Linked DNA regions of Thermobifida halotolerans. The protein of the gene in region 1 interacts with the protein of each later gene in a pairwise test. Links are inferred from orthologs where the notes say so. Each region holds a gene or a part of one and is shown on either strand. Other genes may lie near its edges. The genes, in order: NI17_RS04320 and ndk.

Region 1 (6,906 bases):
TCAGAGAACCATCATGACGTCGGTAGACGGCGACCAGTGGTTTTTTGGGATTTTTCGTGATAACGGAACGGGTACGAGACGGTGAAGAGCGGTCACAGGCTGTTGCCCGTGAACCCTCCCGGGGTGTCCTGGGGCAGGTGGGGAAGGTGTTCGGGGAGGTGGTCGGAATCGCTGGGGCCGTCGTTGGCGGCGGCGAGACCCAGGATCCGGTCGTAGTTCTGGTCGTACTCTTCGGCTTCCTCCAAATACGGGCGCAGGGCGTCCAATACGAGCCGAAGCGACGCGGTGACGCGGGGGCTGCCGGCCACGGAGTGGACCCGTTGCAGGTACAGGGCGAGCACGGAACGCAGTTCGTTGTAGGGGGAGGGGCGGTCCGGGGGGCTCGGGCGCAGCCGCAGCAGGTGGAGGTCCTCGACCGCTTCACGGAGCGCGACCACTTGGGGGACGTCCAGCCGGGGATGGGAGGTCCGGGCCAGATCGAGCAGCCTCAGGTAGCTGAGGAGCCGGTTGTCCCAGTCCTCGTCGGTGCCGGGCCAGCCCAGACGCAGGTCCAGCAGGTGGCTGATGGTCGTCCACGACGAGGGGAAGTCCCAGTGGTCCACCGTCACGTGCTCCGGGGTGCGTCCGGCTATTCGGACGGCTCTGTCCGCCGTCACCCAGGTTCCCAGGTCCGAGTCCACGTGCTTCAGGTACGGCCCCAGCATGAGCACCAGCCGCGCCGACCATCCCTGCATCCGCAGCCCCAGTGAGCGCAGCAGGCGCGAGGTGGTCCCCTCGTAGTCCACGGTGAGCGTGTACGGGTCGGTGATGTCGAGCCGTCCGGTGGCGTTGACGCGCAGTTCGAAGCCCGTGCACTCGCCGACGTTGACCGGTTCGCGCCGCTCCCGGCGCAGCAGCGCGCGCGGCGTGCCGTCCTCCTCCCAGTGCCCCAGGTGGCGCAGTCGCACCGTGTCCATGAAGCCGAACCACTCGTCGCCGGGCAGCGCCCGCCACGTCCCCGCCGTCTCGCGCCAGGGCAGCCACGGCTGCCCGGAGTCGGGGAACAGTTCGGCCAGGTCGACCTCGTCGGCGACCAGCACCAGCAGGGTGACCAGGTTGGCGGTGTGGGCGGCCAGGCGGCGCGCGATGGTCGCCTCGTAGGGCCGGTAGTCCACGGCCGACCCGGTGCGCGGGTACGGCGCGGCACGGAACATCTCGACCAGCAGCGACCGGTACTCCGCGCGTTCGCGCGCCTCCCGGGTCCGCGCGGCGAGCAGGTCGGCGGCGAACTCCACGACCGCCGCGCGTCCGGCGAGCGCGGCGAAGGAGGTCAGCGCGTGGAACCGGCCGGTGTCCGGCGGGACGGGCACGCGCCTGCGCGCGGCGTGGGCGCGGTCGGCGACCAGGTCGGACAGTTCGTTGACGACCGCGCGCGCCACCAGGTACTCCCCGAAGGTGGCGTGCAGGAACTCGTAGACGCTGCGGTGCTCCTCCCGGCGCACCGCCCGCGCCTCGTGCACGAAGAAGAACCGGCCCAGCACCTGGTGGGCGGGGCCGGTCCGGCCGCCCAGCCCGGCCTGCTCGGGGCGTACCGCCGCGTCGGGGAACAGCGCAGCCAGGTCGGCGTCGAGTTCGTCGGCGCTCACCCACTGCCGGTGGCGGACGAACATCGCCGTGGCCACCACCTCCAGGCGGCGCAGTTCGTCCTCCACGGCCCGCGCCAGCTCCGCGCCGCCCAGGTGGGAGTGGTGCTTGCGCACCTCGCGTTCGGCGAAGGAGGTCAGCAGCCGCTCGTACAGTTCGGCGCGGCCCAGCGCGGCGGCGTCGCGTTGCAGCGCGTTGCCGTCGGCGTCGAACACCAGCAGCATGAACAGCAGCAGCGGCTGCTCGGCCAGTTCCCGGTAGTCCAGCAGCGTCTCCGGTTCCAGGGGGCGCAGTCCGCGCGCGGCCAGCGCGGCGGCGTTGGCCCGGTTCCAGATCCGGAGCATGCACGTGATCTGGGCGTCGGTGAACGGCTCCAGCCGGATCACCGGCGTGCCCAGCGGGAAGCGGGTGCGTTCGGCGACCACGGTGCGGCTGGTGACGATCACCGCCACGGGGCGGCCCAGGTCGGCCTGGTGCTCCTGGAAGCGCTGCACCTGCTCCAGGTAGTCGGAGCGGTCCGCGCCGGTGGCCTGGAGCAGTTCGTCGAGGCCGTCGAGGATCACCACGGGCAGCGCGCCCTCCGCCTGGTCGGCCAGGTCCCGCCAGGACACGCGGGTGTGCAGGGTCGCGGAGAGTCCCTCGTCGATCTGGGTGTGGATCGGCGCGTCGGCCTGCACCGAGCGCAGTTCCACGCGCAGCGGCAGGAAGTCGCCGGAGGGCAGGCGCGCGGCGAGCATCCGGGTCAGTTGCGACTTGCCCGCGCCGGGGTGGCCGAGCAGCACGACCGGCCGGAAGTGGCATTCGCGCCGGGTCAGCAGCGACACCAGCAGCGGCTGCAGGTTGTCGTGGCGGGCCGCGCCCTCCCACCAGGTGTCGGCGGAGGGGCGGGCGTCGGCGTCGGCGACGCGCAGGAGACCGCCCAGGTCCAGGTAGGCCTCCCGCACCGGCGGCAGCACCACGCCGTCGGGGGTCTCGTCGGTGTCGAGCACCGGTTTGTCCAGCACCGCCCGGTAGAGCCGCTCCAGTTCGGTGAGTCTGCGCGCCGTGCCCGGGGCGGTCATCCGCTCCAGCAGGTCGGCCATCCCGGCCAGGCCCACCCGCACCTCCTCGACACGTCCGCGGGTGTCCTCGTGCGCGGCCAGGTTCGCCCACACGCCGAATTCCGGAACGTCGGCGGCGAGTTTTCGGTACGACTCGACGTGGCGGCGACGGGCCAGGTCGGGCAGCTCCTCCAAGGTCTCGTCCAGCCGGGCGCGGCCGGTCTCGTCGAGCCGGTCCCACGCCTCCAGGCCGCGCAGGAAGCGCCGCAGCACCTGGGCCGACCGCCGGTAGGGCGGAGCGTGCTCGACACCGTCGGAGGACGGCGGCAGGGCCGGGGCGGCCCGCTCGGCGTCGCGCAGCACGTCGGTGAGGAGCGCGTACTGCTCGTCGCCCGTGATGCGCAGATCCTTCAGGGCCAACGGGCATTCCGGCCGGTCCAGCAGTTCGTCCAGGGCCTCGAAGAGCGCGGTGATCCGCAGGATCAGGTCGGCGGCGGCGACCCGTTCGGTGCGGTCCCAGCGGCTCACCCCGGTGATCTTCTCCCGGATCCCGGTGACCGCGGCGTGTCCGCACCGCACGAGCAGGGACTGCAGCCCCAACACGTCTGGAACGCCCAGTGCGCCGAGCGTCCCGCCGCCCACGGCCTCGCCGAACCCGAGTAGGGTCGGGTCGTCCCCGCCGAGGATCCGCAGGGCGTCAGCGTAGGAGAGGGTCTTCTTCGCCACGGGGGTGTCGCCTTCCGACTACGGCGTGGGAGGGACTTCACATTGTGTCGGGAACGTGACGGTTGCCCAAATTCGGCGACGGGCAATAGCCATGCGGTTGCGTCACCCCCCGGGAGGAGAACAACGGGAATGCGATCGATCATTCGGGCGGTCACCTTCGACTGTGCCGACCCCTACGCGCTGGCCGAGTTCTGGGCGAGGGCTGTCGGGGCCGTCATCGCCCCGGGCAGCAGCCCGGGTGACCCCGAGGTCTACGTCGACACCCCCGACGGGCAGCCGAGGATGCTGTTCCAGCGGGTGCCCGAGAGCAAGCTGGCCAAGAACCGGGTCCACCTGGACCTGGGGCCGGTGGAGGCCGGACGCGACGAGGAGGTGGACCGGCTGGTCGGGTTGGGTGCGACGTTCGTGGCCGACTTCCGCGAATCCGACGGCACGGGCTTCGTGGTGCTCGCCGACCCCGAGGGCAACGAGTTCTGCGTGGAGTCGCCGTGACCCCGGCACCGGGGGCCGTGGACCGCACCGCGACGGCCCCCGGTGCCGGAATCAACGGCGCGGCGGCCAGTGCGCGGGCCGCTCCAGGTGCGCGGGCAGCCGCGTCGCGGTGTCGCCGTCGGCCGCGTCGAGCTGCGCCCGGGTGCAGAACAGCGCGTCGGAGAGGTCGGCCCCGCGCAGGTCGGCACCCCGCAGGTCCGCGCCGGTGAGGTCGGCCGTCCGCAGGTCCGCGCCCGCCAGGTCGGCACCGATGAGCAGCGCTCCGCGCAGGCTGGCGCCCCGCAGGTCGGCCCCCCGCAGATCGGCGCCCGCCAGGTCGGCGCCCCGCAGGTTCCGCCTGCGGCCGGGGACGGCGGCCCGCGCCAGTTCACTGGCCCGCAGCAGCAGCGCGTTGACGTCGCCGCGCAGCGCCGCCGCGTCCAGCCCCGCCAGCGTCGCGGCGTCGCCGAGGGCGAGGCGCTCGATCGCGTCCCTGCTGCGCCGCAGGTCGCCGCGGACCGGTCCGACCCGCGGCAGGGAGGCCGCCTCGGTCAGGTACCACAGCAGTTCGTGCAGTTGCCGCATGACCGGGAAGACGTCGAACATGGGCCGCGCGACGTCGGGGAAGCGCCGCCAGTCCCGCCCGCCGAACGTGGTCTGCGAGACCCGCTGCCCCGCACCGAAGCAGTCGAAGACCGCGCAGCCGGAGAAGCCCTCCTCCCGCAGTCGCGCGTGGACGCCGCAGGCGAAGTCGGCGCGGAGGTTGCCGCACGGCTTCCCAGCGGGCTTGTCCACCGCGAAGTCCGCGGAGGCGGCGAAGGGCAGCGCGACACAGCACAGCCCGAAGCAGCGGGAGCAGTCGGCGCGCAGGTCTGCGGAGGAGGAACGCTTCTGGGACAAGGCGCGTGGGTCTTCCGGAACGAGGACGAGGGCACGGCGTGCCCGGGACGTCTCCCATTCTCCTCCAGACGGCACAGCGCCCCGGCCCGCGGTGCCCGAGGCGTCCGCGTTCCCGTCTTCCCGGGCTCGGGCGGCGATCCCGCACCACGGGCTCGTGCGCTGCGGTGCGGGATGTCCTTTCCTCCGGTCCGCCCGCGCCCCCGCCTTCCCGCGCCTCACCGGCGAGCCCGCACCACAGCACCCCGGCCCCGGGGCACCCCGCCCCACGCGAACCGACCAGCACCCCACGCCCCCGCAACCCCGTGGCCGCTCACCCCGGACCACACCCCCGGAGCACCCCGCCGCCTCTCCCGACCTTCCGGCATCGGTTCCACGGCTCCCCGGGGGAGAGACCACCGAACCCTCCCGGGCCGGGTGTTTCACCGTTTCCCCGGGGTGGGGTCGCCTGGGAGCCCGCCCCTCGGAGCGGGACCGGGGTCTAGGGCAGTCGCCAGTCCATCGGCTCGGCGCCCTGCTTCTCCAGCAGGGCGTTGGCCCGGCTGAACGGGCGGGAGCCGAAGAAGCCGTTGTGCGCCGACATCGGGCTGGGGTGGGTGGACTCCACGCACGGCACGTTCGGCATGAGCGGGCGCAGGCTGCGGGCGTCGCGGCCCCACAGGATGGCGACCAGGGGCTTGTCACGGGCGGCCAGTGCGCGGATCGCCTGGTCGGTGACCTCCTCCCAGCCCTTGCCGCGGTGCGACCCGGCCTTGCGCGGCGCGACGGTCAGCACCCTGTTGAGCAGCAGCACCCCGCGCTCGGCCCACGGGGTGAGGTCCCCGCTGGACGGCATCGGGAGACCGAGGTCCTCGGTGTACTCGGTGAAGATGTTGCGCAGGCTGCCGGGCAGGCGGCGGGTCTCGGCGGACACCGAGAAGCTCAGCCCCACGGCGTGCCCCGGGGTGGGGTAGGGGTCCTGGCCCACCAGCAGCACCCGCACGTCGTCGAAGGGCTGCTGGAAGGCGCGCAGCACGTTCTCCCCGGCGGGCAGGTAGGTGCGGCCCGCGGCCACCTCCTCCCGCAGGAACTCGCCCATCCGCGCGATGCGGTCGGCCACCGGCGCCAGGGCCTCGGCCCAGCCGCTCTCCATGATCTCGTGCAACGGTCGTGACATGGTTCAGAACCATAGCGGCGGCCGGGGACAGCGACGGCGGATTCGCCCCACCGGCCCGCCGCGGGTCAGCGGACCCGGCGCTGCCAGCGGGCCAGCCGCTCCCGGGTGCGGGCCGTCTCCGGGTGGCTGGGACCGTACCGGCTCACGTGGTCGTCCAGCAGCGCCCGGTACAGACGCGCCGCCTCGGTCGGATCGCCCGCCAGCCCGGTGTAGGCGGCCAGGTAGTGGCGGGCGCTGAGGGTGTCGGAAGCGTCGGGACCGAGGACGCGGACCAGGTCGGGAAGCAGGGCGCGCAGCAGCGCCGCCGCGCGCCCGTACTCGCCCGACTCGCCGATGTCGCAGGCCAGGAACAGCCGGTTGCTGAGCACCCGCGAGGAGTCCGGCCCGTGGGCGGCCACCAGGTCGTCCAGCAGCTCCCGGCGGATGGCGGCGGCCTCGGCGCGCCGACCGGCGCGCCCGGTGTTGACGGCCAGGTAGTGGCGGGCGGTCTGCGTCTCGGGGTGGCCGCGTCCGTAGACCCGGTCCAGTTCGGCCACCAGGGACCGCAGCAGCGCCGCGGCCCGGCCGGGGTCGCCGGCCCTGCCGGTGAGGTAGGCGTGGCGGCGGCGCGCCCTGAGGGTCTCGGGGTGGTCGGCGCCGCGGACCTCCGCCAGTTCGCCCAGCAGGTCGCCGAGCCGCCGTACCGCCTCGGCGGCCCCGCCGCCGTCGGCGACGCGCTCGGCCTCCTCCAGTGCCCGCTCCAGGCGCCGCCGCCGTTCCGGGCTCACCGTCGGCGGCGCGGGGGAGGGGGGAGCGGACACGGCGGGAGCGGACACGGCCGTCTCCGTCTCCCCCGAGCCGGGACCGGCGGCCGGAGCGGCCAGGGCCAGCAGCCGGTCACGTACCCGCAGGGCGTTCTCCGGGCGGTGGGCGGGGTCCTTGGCCAGCAGCGCCACCACCAGTTCGGCGAGTTCCGCGGGCACCTCCGGGCGCAGTCCGGCGGGGTCGGGCGGC
Region 2 (6,820 bases), 2.1 Mb from region 1 along the record:
GCCGCCGTGGCCCTGGCCGCCGTCGAGGCGTTCGCCGTTCCCTCCGACCGGGAGGAGGGACTCGACCCCGACCTGGTGCGCACCGCCATGGCCAAGGCCTCCTCTCCGGGACGGCTGGAGATCGTGCGGACCAGTCCGACGGTCCTCGTCGACTCCGCGCACAATCCCGCGGGGATGACCGCGACCGTGGAGGCGGTCCGCGAGTCCTTCACCTTCGACCGGCTGGTGGGGGTGGTGGCGGTCCTGGCGGACAAGGACGTCGAGGGCATCCTGGAACCGTTGGAGCCGCTGCTCGGCGAGGTGGTGGTCACCGCCAACTCCTCGCCGCGCGCGATGCCGCCGCGGGAGCTCCGCGAGATCGCCGAGGAGGTCTTCGGCGCCGACCGCGTCCACCTGGCCGCCCGGTTGGACGACGCCATCGACCAGGCCGTCACCCTGGCCGAGCGGGACGCGCAGTTCGGTGGCGCCGGGGTGCTCGTGACCGGTTCGGTCGTCACCGCCGGAGACGCCACCCACCTGATGAAGAGGGAGTGACCGTGCGGACCGTCTGCGCCGTTGTCCTGGCTTTCGAAGCGGTGGTGCTGGGCCTGGCCATCCCCGTCGCCATCCAGCTCGGCGGACACTCGCCGGGCCTGGCCGGAGGGGTCTGGGGCGGTCTCGCCCTGGCCGCGCTGGTTCTGGCCGGGACGCAGCGCTTCGCCTGGGGCTTCTACGCCGCGTGCGCGCTCCAGGTGGCGTTCGTGGCCAGCAGCCTGCTCGTACCGGGGCTGACCTACCTGGGGATCGTCTTCGCCGGGCTGTGGATCGCCGGAGTGGTCCTCGGACGGCGGGTCGAGGCGGTGCGGACCGCGTCCGGGGACGCGGGCGGAGCCTGAGGCGGCACCCGCAGGGCCCGGCGGGCCACGGTCGCGGAAGGCGGGCCCGGGGCCGCGGAACCGGTAGGGTACGCACCACCGGAGGCGGTGCGTACCGCGGCAGTGGCGGTCCCCGCACCGGTGACACCGTGGCCCAGTGAACGATCCGTCGAGGAGAGAACAACCGTGGAGCGCACCCTTGTCCTGATCAAGCCCGACGGCGTGCGTCGCAACATCATCGGCGACGTCATCTCCCGCATCGAGCGCAAGGGGCTCAAGATCGCCGCCCTCGAACTGCGCACCCTGGACGAGGAGACCGCCAAGACCCACTACGAGGAGCACACCGACAAGCCGTTCTTTCCCTCGCTGGTCGAGTTCATCACCGGCGGCCCGCTGGTGGCCATGGTCGTGGAGGGCAACCGCGCGGTCGAGGCGTTTCGCTCCCTGGCCGGCACCACCGACCCGATCGCCGCCGCTCCGGGCACCATCCGCGGTGACTACGGCCTGGACGTCCAGGCCAACATCGTGCACGGCTCGGACTCCACCTACTCGGCCGAGCGCGAGATCAAGCTGTTCTTCCCCGACCTGGCCTGAGGCGGGGCGCCCGCCGACGCGGGAGGGGCCCTCGACGGCGTCTCGCGGGGGCTGCCCGCCGCCCGGTCCGGCCCGACCGGCGGCGACCAGGGCACCGGTACCGCGCTTCACCGACCGCGGCCGGACGGATTCCTCCGTCCGGCCGCGGTCGCGTTTTTCGGCGCCTCGCGACAAACCGGCGCGTTTGTGTAACTAGTCGGATGCGCGGAGTTATTCTTGCGGGTGACGGAGGCACGAAGCGCACCGCACCCGCCCCTGACGAGCCGCATCCCGTTCGACGCCGCTGAGGACGCCGCATGACCACCAGACCCGCTTTTCTCAGCCGTGACATGGCGGTCGACCTGGGAACCGCGAACACCCTCGTCTACCTGCGCGGCCGGGGAATCGTCCTGAACGAGCCCTCGGTGGTGGCCCTCAACACCTCGACCGGGAGGATCGTGGCGGTCGGCACCGAGGCCAAGCAGATCATCGGCCGCACCCCCGAAGGCATCACCGCCGTACGTCCGCTCAAGGACGGCGTCATCGCCGACTTCGAGACCACCGAGCGGATGCTGCGGTACTTCGTCCACAAGACCCACCGGCGCCGCCATCTTGCCAGACCGCGTCTGGTCGTCGCGGTGCCCAGCGGAGTCGCCCCGGTGGAGCACCGCGCGGTCAAGGAAGCCGGCCACCGGGCCGGGGCGCGCCGCGTCTTCGTCATCGAAGAACCCATGGCCGCGGCGATCGGAGCGGGACTGCCCGTGCACGAGCCGACCGGCACCATGGTCGTGGACATCGGCGGCGGAACCACCCAGGTGGCCGTCATCTCCATGGGCGGCATCGTCATCTCCCGGTCCGTCCGGGTCGGCGGGGACGAACTCGACGAGGCCATCATCGCCTTCGTCAAGAAGGAGCACTCCCTGACGGTGGGGGAGCGCACCGCCGAGGAGCTCAAGAAGGCCGTCGCCTCGGTCCATCCCGCGGCGACCGAGGAGCTGCGCGCCGAGGTGCGCGGCCGGGACCTGGTCAGCGGCCTGCCCAAGACCGTGCTCCTGTCGGCGGCGCAGGTCCGCGAGGCCGTCGAGGAACCCGTCTGCGCCATCATCGACGCGGTGCGCGCCACCCTGGACCGCTGCCCCCCGGAGTTGGCGGGCGACATCATGGACCGCGGCATCGCCCTCACCGGCGGCGGAGCGCTGCTGCGCGGCCTGGACGAGCGGCTGCGCCACGAGACCGGGATGCCGGTCCACGTGGCCGAGAACGCGCCGGACTCGGTGGCCGTGGGCGCGGGCACCTGCGCGGAGAACTACGAGCGGCTCGACCGGGTCCTGGTTCCCGAGCGGCGGCGCTGACATGACCCGCGACACCGTCCGACCTCGGAGAGCAACGGCGTTGCCGCCGACCACCGCAGCCCCGGCCGTGCGGTACGCGGCGGTGCGGGTGCCGCGCACTCCCCCCGACGGCGACCTCGCAGCGATCGACGGTGCCCAGCGGCCAGGAAGGGGGAGAGCCTGATGGGTGTTCTGGCGGATGGTCCCGACAGCCGGACCGGTCCCCGCTCCGGCGGGGGCGGCCCGGTGGTCGCCGCCCAGGTGCTGGTCGTGTGCCTGCTGGCGGTCCTGGTGGGAAGACTGTGGTACCTCCAGGTGCCGATGGGCGAGCACTACCGGACGCTGGCGGAGGGAAACCGCGTCCAGGCGGTGGCCGCTCCGGCCACGCGGGGGCAGACCCTGGACGTGCGCACCGGCGGCGAGTCGTCCACCCAGGCGTCCACGGTCCGTCCCGGCGGAACCGTCCGCCTCCTCGACGAGTGACCCCGGGAGGATCGCATGTCGCTTCGCTCCGAGACGTCCGTGCGGCCGGCCTCCCCGGGGGTGCGCCTCAGGCGGCTCGCCGTGTGGGCCGCGCCCCACCGTGTGGACTGGGTGCTGCTGGCAGCGGTGCTCGCCCTCGGTGTGCTGGGGGTCCTGGTGGTGTGGTCGGCCACCCTGTCGCCCGACGGGTCGACGGGGCTCACCGAGTACGCCTGGCGGCACCTGGGGCACCTGGTGCTCGCTCTGCTGGTCTGTCTCGCCGTCGCCTCGTTGGGCCACCGGGTGGTGCGCGCCTGCGTGCCCGTCGTGTTCGCGGTCGCCACGGTCGGGCTGCTCCTGGTGCTCACCCCGCTGGGTGAGGTCATCAACGGCGCCCGTTCGTGGATCGTGATCGGCGGTCTGCAGGCCCAGCCGGGGGAGGTCGCCAAGATCGCGCTGATCCTGGGGGTGGCCGTGCTGCTGGGCGAACCCCGGGACGGGGAGCCCGCCCCCACCACCCGGGACGTGCTGTTCAGCCTGGCGGTTCTGGCGGTGCCGATGGGACTGATCCTGCTGCAACCCGATCTGGGTACCGCGATGGTGCTGGGAGCGGTCTACCTGGCCATGCTCGCCTCCTCGGGCGCGTCGCCGCGCTGGGTGCTGCTCCTTCTCGGCTGCGGACTGCTGGGCGCTCTCGCGGTGTGGCGGTTCGACCTGCTGAAGGACTACCAGGTGGCACGTTTCGCCTCCTTCATCGACCCGGGGGCCGACCCGCTGGGCGCCGGGTACAACGTCAACCAGGCGCTCATCGCCGTCGGCTCGGGTGGTCTGGGGGGCTCCGGACTGTTCCGGGGTGAGCAGACGAGCGGGAAGTTCGTCCCCGAACAGCACACCGACTTCATCTTCACCGTCGTGGCCGAGGAGCTCGGTTTCGTCGGGGGGAGTGCCGCCATCGTCCTGCTGGGCGTGGTGCTGCTGCGCGTCCTGCGGGTCGCCGCCCGCTGCGGCCACCCCTACGGCCGGCTGGTCTGCGTCGGGGTCGCCGCCTGGATCTGCTTCCAGGCGTTCGTCAACATCGGCATGACCCTGGGGCTCACGCCGGTCACCGGACTGCCCCTGCCGTTCGTCTCCTACGGGGGGTCCGCCGCCGTCGCCAACCTCACCGGGATCGGCCTGGTGCTGGCCGTCCGCGCGCATGACAGGGAAGCGGAGTAGTAGTGAATGATTCCCCCTGGGTTCCTTCTGGTAGGATTCGGATATGGCAACAGAGAAGATCTCCGTCACTTTTCCGGAGGCGGTTGTCAGCGAGGCACGCCGCATCGCCCGCGAGCAGGGAGTCTCCCTTTCCGCCTATCTCGCCCAGGCGACGCAGGAGGCCAACCGTCGGGCCGAGACCCTCGCGATTCTGGCGGAGATCCGGGCGGAGATCGGCGAGCTGACACCCGCCGAGGCCGCGCAGATCGACGCCGAGATCGCCGCAGACGAGGCGCGTTTCCTGAACGCGGAGCGGATGGCCTCCTGAATGAGCACCACCCTTCCCGTCGTCTACGACACGGGAGCCCTCCTCGCGGCCGAACGCAACGACAAGCACTTCCTGGATCGCCACGAGCGGCTCTGCAGACAGGGGCGGTCGCTGCTCGTCATCACGCCGGTCCTCGCGCAGGCATGGCGGAACGGAGCGCGTCAGGAGCGACTGGCGCGCTTCCTGAAGACCTGCTCGATTCTCGCGCCGACCGAGAGGCTCGCATATCGTGCAGGAGAGCTCATCGGACGCAGTGGACTGAGCGACGCGGTGGACGCGATGGTGGTGGCCGCCGCCTTCGACCGAGCCGCCATCCGGATCGTGACCAGTGATCCGGGGGACATCGCCAAGCTGTGCGAGGCGTCGGGCCGCAGCATGGTTCCGGCGATCCACACTCCCTAACACGACAATTCCCGTCAAAGGTTCTGGACCAATGCCTGTCGAATCCGTCTTCCCGCAGTTGGAATCGCTGCTGCCGCAGGTGCAAAAGCCGATCCAGTACGTGGGGGGTGAGCTGAACTCCGTTGTCAAGGAGTGGGACGACACGGAGGTGCGGTGGGCGCTGATGTACCCCGACGCCTACGAGGTCGGGGTCCCCAACCAGGGCATCCAGATCCTCTACGAGATCCTCAACGAGCGCGAGGGCGTGCTCGCCGAACGCACCTACGCGGTCTGGCCCGACCTGGAGAAGCTCATGCGCGAGCACGGGGTGCCGCACTTCACCGTGGACGCGCACCGGCCGCTGGCCGCCTTCGACGTGCTGGGCGTCAGCTTCGCCAGCGAGATGGGCTACACCAACCTGCTCACCGCGCTGGACCTGGCGGGCATCCCGCTGCACGCGGTCGACCGGGGTGACGAGCACCCGATCGTGCTGGCCGGGGGCCACGCGGCGTTCAACCCCGAACCCATCGCCGACTTCCTCGACGCCGTCATCCTCGGCGACGGCGAGGAGATCGCGCTGGCCGTCACCGAACTCGTCCGCGAGTTCAGGCGGGAGGGCTCCCCGGGCGGACGTGACGCCCTGCTGACCCGCCTGGCCGCCACCGGCGGGGTGTACGTGCCCAAGTTCTACGACGTCTCCTACCTGCCCGACGGCCGGATCGAGCGGTACACGCCCAACCGGGAGGGGGTGCCCTGGCGGGTGCACAAGCACACCGTCATGGACCTCGACAGGTGGCCCTACCCCAAGAACCCGATCGTCCCGATCGCCGAGTCCGTCCACGAGCGCTACAGCGTCGAGATCTTCCGCGGCTGCACCCGCGGCTGCCGCTTCTGCCAGGCCGGGATGATCACCCGCCCGGTGCGCGAGCGCAGCGAGCAGGCCGTCGCCGGGATGGTCGAGCAGGGAGTGCGCTCCTCCGGCTTCCAGGAGGTCGGCCTGCTGTCGCTGTCCAGCGCCGACCACAGCCAGATCGCCGACATCACCAAGAACCTCGCCGACCGCTACGAGGGCACCCACACCGGACTGTCCCTGCCCTCCACCCGGGTGGACGCCTTCAACATCGACCTGGCCAACGAGCTCACCCGCAACGGCCGCCGCTCCGGGCTCACCTTCGCGCCCGAGGGCGGCAGCGAGCGGATGCGCCGGGTCATCAACAAGATGGTCACCGAGGAGGACCTGATCCGCACCGTCACCGCCGCCTACGCCGCGGGGTGGCGCCAGGTCAAGCTCTACTTCATGTGCGGGCTGCCCACCGAGGAGGACGCCGACGTCCTGGCCATCGCCGATCTGGCCCGCGAGGTCATCAGGGCCGGCCGCGAGGTCACCGGACGCAGGGACATCCGCTGCACGGTCTCCATCGGCGGGTTCGTGCCCAAGCCGCACACCCCCTTCCAGTGGGCGGGCCAGACCCCGCACGAGGTCGTCGACGCCCGGCTGCGCGGGCTCAGGGACGCCCTGCGCTCGGACAGGGCCTACGGCAAGTCGATCGGGCTGCGCTACCACGAGGGACGCCCCTCCATCATCGAGGGACTGCTCTCCCGCGGCGACCGCCGACTGGGCCGGGTCGTGGAGCGGGTGTGGCGCGACGGGGGCCGCTTCGACGGTTGGAGCGAGTACTTCTCCTACGACCGCTGGA

Evidence for each region.
Region 2: the proteins of NI17_RS04320 (region 1) and ndk interact in binary tests that used the Escherichia coli proteins (3 or more experiments, as listed by UniProt). The link is inferred for Thermobifida halotolerans from one-to-one orthologs.

Annotation. Positions count from the first base shown.
Region 1 is NZ_CP063196.1:962,646-969,551, forward strand. What follows is about bases 4,077-6,906. They hold NI17_RS04320 (uracil-DNA glycosylase), read right to left. Parts: upstream 5,914-6,906; coding sequence 5,239-5,913; downstream 4,077-5,238. Other genes in these bases: NI17_RS04315 (pentapeptide repeat-containing protein), read right to left, coding at 4,077-4,760; NI17_RS04325 (serine/threonine-protein kinase), read right to left, coding at 5,979-6,906. Outside these bases: NI17_RS04305 (NACHT domain-containing protein), read right to left, coding at 93-3,389; NI17_RS04310 (VOC family protein), read left to right, coding at 3,519-3,881; more of NI17_RS04315, read right to left, coding at 3,933-4,076. UniProt on the Escherichia coli protein: Excises uracil residues from the DNA which can arise as a result of misincorporation of dUMP residues by DNA polymerase or due to deamination of cytosine.
Region 2 is NZ_CP063196.1:3,042,553-3,049,372, reverse strand. The notes cover bases 1-2,744. They hold ndk (nucleoside-diphosphate kinase), read left to right. Parts: upstream 1-1,040; coding sequence 1,041-1,448; downstream 1,449-2,744. Other genes in these bases: mreB (rod shape-determining protein), read left to right, coding at 1,745-2,744; NI17_RS13670 (DUF4233 domain-containing protein), read left to right, coding at 537-875; NI17_RS13675 (bifunctional folylpolyglutamate synthase/dihydrofolate synthase), read left to right, coding at 1-534. Outside these bases: more of mreB, read left to right, coding at 2,745-2,779; NI17_RS13655 (hypothetical protein), read left to right, coding at 2,942-3,241; rod shape-determining protein RodA, read left to right, coding at 3,257-4,435; NI17_RS13645 (hypothetical protein), read left to right, coding at 4,479-4,742; NI17_RS13640 (PIN domain-containing protein), read left to right, coding at 4,743-5,144; NI17_RS13635 (TIGR03960 family B12-binding radical SAM protein), read left to right, coding at 5,176-6,820. UniProt on the Escherichia coli protein: Major role in the synthesis of nucleoside triphosphates other than ATP. The ATP gamma phosphate is transferred to the NDP beta phosphate via a ping-pong mechanism, using a phosphorylated active-site intermediate.